DNA from 2 places in the Pantoea sp. PA1 genome. Region 1 is predicted to be linked to the other one. Evidence: predicted binding sites of a transcription regulator. Region 1 holds the regulator's gene; the other holds the start of a gene.
What was found. The regulator CRP, encoded in region 1, controls carbon source genes, mostly activating them, when cyclic AMP is high. The targets are predictions, from matches to a motif close to ATGTGANNNNNNTCACAT.

Region 1 (3,133 bases):
TTGGCTCAAGCGACTTTCCGATCTGACCCGGTTTCCTGCGCAGGCACGGCCTGACAGCGAACCACCACAAATCGATCCGACCCGGTTTTCTGCGCAGGCACAGTCTCAAAGTGAATTCCCCCATCCAGGCACGGCCTCACACCGGACTGCCAGCAACTTTAAAAAAACCTGCGGCTATTACAGCTCAACCACCTCATAGCTGTGCGTCATCGTCACCCCTTTCCCCAGCATGATGGCCACCGAGCAATATTTTTCAGCAGAAAGATCCACCGCGCGTGAGACCGCTTTATCCTGGAGTGCTTTGCCACTCACGATAAAATGCAGGTTGATGTGCGTAAAGATTCGCGGCGCCTCTTCACGACGTTCTGAGGTCAGTTTTACTTCACAATCAGCCACATCGTTGCGGCCTTTTTGCAGAATTGATACCACATCGATCGCGCTGCATCCGCCCGCCGCCATCAGCACCATCTCCATTGGGCTGGGCGCTTTATCCCCTGAATTGCCATCCATCAGGATCTGATGGCCGGAGGATGACTCACCAAGGAATGTCATCCCTTCTACCCATTTCACTCTTGCCTGCATGATTTTTGCTCCGGAATACGCTGTTTTGTCGCCAGAGTACGCTTTCGCCTGATAAACAGCAATCCAGAGAAATCCGCCCTTAGCTGAAGCGAGACAACAGAAGACAGTCGGCAAAAGCTGTGCTACAAACAGAGCTGAAAATATTTTTCGTCACCCGATGGCGAAGCCGGGAAGAATGATGCGCACTGCGCCTGATGCGGCCCGAATAATTTCCTGAAAAGGAAACGCTTGAAGCTTTCACCGCCTGACAGGGAAAACTGCCCCCTGTATTTTGGGCACGATTACAACAGAGGATAATAGCGAATGGTTCTCGGCAAACCGCAAACAGACCCTACACTCGAATGGTTCCTGTCCCATTGCCATATTCACAAGTATCCATCCAAAAGTACGCTGATTCACCAAGGTGAAAAAGCTGAAACGCTTTACTACATCGTGAAAGGTTCCGTCGCGGTTCTGATTAAAGATGAAGAAGGCAAAGAGATGATTCTTTCCTACCTGAATCAGGGGGATTTCATCGGCGAGCTTGGCCTGTTTGAAGAAGGTCAGGAGCGCAGCGCCTGGGTTCGTGCTAAAAGCGCGTGCGAAGTGGCGGAAATCTCCTACAAGAAATTCCGCCAGCTGATTCAGGTGAACCCTGACATCCTGATGCGACTCTCATCGCAGATGGCGCGTCGCCTGCAGGTGACGTCAGAAAAAGTGGGTAACCTCGCTTTCCTCGACGTGACCGGACGCATTGCACAGACTCTGCTTAATCTGGCGAAACAGCCAGATGCCATGACGCATCCCGACGGCATGCAAATTAAAATTACCCGTCAGGAAATTGGCCAGATTGTAGGTTGTTCACGCGAAACCGTGGGCCGTATTCTGAAGATGCTGGAAGATCAGAATCTGATCTCTGCACACGGTAAAACCATCGTCGTTTACGGCACCCGCTAATTCCTGTCATCCACGGCGTGATGTTCGCATCACGCCGTTATTGTTTGTGCTGAGCCGATGTGGCGTCGAATTATTTATCACCCTGAAGTGAACTATGCCCTGCGGCAAACGCTGGTGCTCTGCCTGCCGGTCGCGCTGGGCTGGCTGGCTGGCGACCTGCAAAAAGGTCTGCTGTTCTCGTTAGTCCCCGCCTGCTGCAACATTGCCGGTCTCGATACCCCGCATAAACGCTTCTTCAAACGTCTGATTGTGGGCGGCAGCCTGTTTGCGCTTGGCAGCTTCCTGATCCAGTGGCTTACCCTGCATGCGGTTCCGCTGCCGCTAATCCTGTTTGCGATGCCCCTGTTGCTGGGTGTCACCGGGGAGATCAGCCCGCTGCATGGCCGCCTGCTCTCCGGCACCCTCATCGCCGCTATTTTTACCCTGAGCCTGACGGGCCGCATGCCCATCTATGTGCCGCCGCTGCTCTATATCGGCGGCACCCTCTGGTATGGCGTGTTTAACTGGTTCTGGTTCTGGCTGTGGAAAGAGCAGCCGATGCGCGAAAGCCTGAGTCTGATCTACCGCGAGCTGGCGAACTACTGCGACGCCAAATATACCCTGCTGACGCAGCTGACCGATCCGGAGAAGGCGCTGCCGCCGCTGCTGGCTCGCCAGCAGAAAGTGGTCGATTTGATCAACACCTGTTATCAGCAGATGCATATGCTGTCGGCGAGCCGCGACAATAGCCATAAACGGCTGACGCGCGCCTTTCAGGTGGCGCTGGATCTGCAGGAGCACATCTCGGTCAGCCTGCACCGGCCGGAAGAGGTGCAGAAACTGGTTGAGCAGAGCCATGCTGAAGCGGTGATCCGCTGGAACGCCAAAACCATCTCAGCCCGGCTGCGGGTGCTGGCCGATACCATTCTCTACCACCAGTTAGCCGATCGTTTTGCGATGGATAAACAGCTTGGCGCGCTGGAGAAGATCGCCCGTCAGCATCCCGACAATCCGGTGGGCCACTTCTGCCTTTATCACTTCAACCGCATTGCGCGGGTGCTGCGCACCCAGAAACCGCTTTACCAGCGCGACCTGATGGCTGACCGCCAGCGCCGTCTGCCGCTGCTCCCGGCGCTGCGCAGCTACCTCTCATTTCGCTCCTCAGCGCTGCGCACTGCCGGTCGCTTTGCGGTCATGCTGATGCTGGGCAGCGCGCTGGCGCTCTTCTTCAACATCCCTAAGCCCTACTGGATTCTGATGACGATCATGTTCGTCAGCCAGAACGGCTACAGCGCCACCCGCGTCCGTATCCAGCACCGTGCGCTCGGCACCTTTGCCGGTCTGGTGGTCGCGGCGGCCACACTGCGTCTGGCGGTGCCGGAACCTGTCGTCCTGCTGGTGATGCTGGCGATTACCTTTATCAGCTATCGCTTTACCCGTCAGTTTTATGGCTGGTCGATGATTGGCTTTACGGTCACCGCGGTTTACTCGCTGCAGCTCCTCTCACTGAATGGCGCGCAGTTTCTGCTGCCGCGACTGATGGATACGCTGATGGGCTGTCTGATCGCCTTTGGCGGCATGATCTGGCTCTGGCCGCAGTGGCAGAGTGGCTTACTGCGGCAAAATGCCCATGACG
Region 2 (3,133 bases), on a different contig from region 1:
AGCATAGGCTGGCCCCAGCAGCATGTCCTGCTGGACATCAATAGCGGTAAACGCGTAGCTGCGCAGGTAGCCCAGCGGCGTGACGCCCAGTTCCCTGGCGCGCCCTTCCCGCATCAGAATGACGGCTGCCGCGCCATCCGTCAGCGGCGTGCTGTTGGCGGCGGTAACGCTGCCGTGCTGGCGGTCAAAGGCGGGACGCAGTCGGGCGTAATCCTCTGCTTTAGCGTTCATCCGCACGTTATTGTCCTGATCGATTGCGGCTTTCCACGGCGGTACAAAGGCTGCCATGACTTCCTGGTTCAGTACCCCGGATTGCCAGGCTCTGGCGGCATGCTGATGGGAGCGGAGGGCCAGCGCATCCTGAGCCTCACGGGTGATACCGTAGCTTTTCGCCATCTGCTCGGCCGTGTCCCCCATCCGCAGGCCGGTCGAGTACTCCGCCACCGCAGGCGGCACCGGCAGCAGATCGCGCGGACGCAGCCGTTTAAGGATATGCAGTTTCTGCCCCAGACTGCGGGCCTTGTTGAGATCCACCAGCGCGCGGGCCAGCGTTTTAGTGACCCCAATCGGCAGCACTGATGAGGAGTCTGCCCCGCCAGCAATAGCAGCAGAAACCGTACCCGCCATCAGGCTCTCTGCCACATTCGCCACCGCCTGAAAACTGGTGGCGCAGGCACGACTGACGCTGTAGGCGTCGGTATTCACATTCAGCCCGCTGCTTAAGACAATTTCACGCGCAATGTTTGGCGCTTCCGGCATCTGTACTACCTGACCAAATACCAGCAGCTCAATCACGTCAGCCGGTAACTCACTGCGCACCATTAATTCGCTGACCACCATCCGTCCCAGCTCGATGGCGGGAATGCCATGAAAGCCAGTCGCCTGGCGTAAGAAAGGGGTTCGTAACCCGTGGGTAATTGCGATGCGTTCGCCATCACGCGTCAGCAGCGGCTGCGCTTTGCTCATTGTTCTCACCTGTAGCCGGGACTGTGGCATCATTGCCTGAAGAGGTCTGACCTGATCAGTGTTAACCACAAGCGGGTGAGCCGCCAATAGCAGAAAGGAAAAAGTGCGAAGGGAAACACGAAATTGAAAAACGCCGCGCTGAGGCGGCGTAAGAGGCGCTAACGCAGGCCGAGCTGGAAAATCAGGGTTTCAGCCTGGCAGCTGAAGGTGAAATCGATATCCAGCTGCACGCCCTGATCGACATCGCTGAACCGGACGTCAATCACACAGGGTTCCGATTCCACCTGACGGGCACGCTCAGTCAGCCGGGCGGCTTTGGCTTCCGCATCCTGTCGCTGCGGAAACCACTCTGACCAGCTGGCGGTGCAGTCGGTATTATCCATTACGGTGCCGACATCAACGCAGCAACAGGCAGCGGTTTCGGTCGCACTGCATTTTTTAATGGCATCAGTCATCTTTCTCTCCTGCCCCGGCTTCGGGTGAGTTAAGCGATTTTATGGCCGGAATTTTACCCGCTTGCGATAAGATGCGCCACGCGACTGTGGCTAAGTGACGAATATCACAATAAAAATTGATCCAGAACAAACTGGAATCGGTATGCTGTCTTCATCAGGGTGCTTTTTGTTATGCAGATCGAATTTTAAGCGATCAACTCTGAAATATTTTAAAAACAATATTGCAACTTGCACACAGGTCGGACCTATACTCTCCGCACTGGTCTGATATGTGCGTTTACCGTCAGTCCCTACAATCCGCCGTCCTTTGTTACGCGACGTTATAGCGTTAAATAATAATTCACATGAGGTTGTGGTCATGAACCATAAGAACCTGTTCGCAAAGTCAGCCGTGGCGGCTGCAGTGGCGCTTGTCTCTTCACACGTTTACGCAGCTGGGTTTCAGTTAAATGAGTTCTCTACGATTGGTTTAGGTCGCGCCTACTCAGGCGAAGGGGCAATGGGCGATACGGCGGCATCCGCCAGCCGTAACCCGGCAACGATGGCGTTAATGGATCGCCCGGAGTTTTCCATCGGTGCGGTTTATATTGACCCGGATGTGGATATCACGGGCCGCAGTCCGACGGGTCGCAGCCTGGATGCCAGCAACATCGCCCCGAATCAGTGGATACCCAATATTCATTACGTTCAGCCCATCAACGATCAGTGGTGGATTGGCGCATCGGCAACCTCTAACTATGGCTTAGCGACAGAGTTTAATAATGGTTACACCGCTGGCGGCTACGGCGGTAAAACGGACCTGATGACCGGCAACTTAAACCTCAGCACCGCTTACCGGTTTAATGAGCACTTCAGCGTGGGCGTCGGTTTTGATGCGGTTTATGCCAAAGCGAAAATTGAACGCTATGCCGGTGAATCAGGCGCGAGACTGGGCGTGCCGGCTGATACACAGGTTGCCCATCTGAAAGGCGACGAGTGGGGCTACGGCTGGAATGCCGGTATCCTGTATGAAGTGGATGAAAATAACCGCTTCGGCTTCAGCTATCGTTCAGAGGTGAAGATCGACTTTGATGGCGATTACAAAAGTAATCTGTCCTCCCGTCTGAATGCGGTCAACAACCCGGAAGTGTCAGGCGTGCCTTTTGGTACCAACGGCACGACGGTTCCGGGCGCGTTAACCCTGAATCTGCCGGAGATGTGGGAAGTGTCGGGCTGGCATAAAGTGGCTCCGCAGTGGGCGGTTCACTACAGCATGGCGTACACCAGCTGGAGTCAGTTCCAGGAGCTGAAAGCCACCGGTTCTCAGGGCCAGACACTGTTCTATAAAGATGAAAGCTTCCACGATGCCTACCGTATCGCGCTGGGCACCACCTATTTCTACGACAGCAACTGGACGTTCCGCACCGGTATCGCATTTGATGACAGCCCGGTGCCAGCCGATAAACGCTCTATCTCCATCCCGGATCAGGATCGTTTATGGCTGAGTGCGGGTACGTCGTACGCCTTCAACGATAACGCCTCGGTCGATCTGGGCATCTCCTATATGCACGGACAGAAAGTGACGGTGAAAGAAGGTCCTTATACCTTTAACTCAGAAGGCAAGGCCTGGCTTTACGGCGCGAACTTTAACTACAAGTTCTGACCGGCGGGTGGGATTCAAAAAGGCGACTCGGATGAGTCGCCTTCAGACTGCTGACCTATTCCAACTGATG

Region 2: the regulator CRP is predicted to act here: its motif matches at 1,514-1,531, upstream of AC1V0D_RS09530 (YfcZ/YiiS family protein).

What each region holds. Positions count from the first base shown of each region.
Region 1 covers NZ_JBXGEE010000005.1:20,710-23,842, forward strand. The annotation lists gene AC1V0D_RS17685 (OsmC family protein) at 178-582, opposite strand; gene crp (cAMP-activated global transcriptional regulator CRP) at 886-1,518, shown strand; gene AC1V0D_RS17695 (YccS/YhfK family putative transporter) at 1,576-3,133, shown strand, end outside.
Region 2 covers NZ_JBXGEE010000001.1:1,989,844-1,992,976, forward strand. The annotation lists gene fadI (acetyl-CoA C-acyltransferase FadI) at 1-966, opposite strand, end outside; gene AC1V0D_RS09530 (YfcZ/YiiS family protein) at 1,125-1,421, opposite strand; gene fadL (long-chain fatty acid transporter FadL) at 1,780-3,063, shown strand.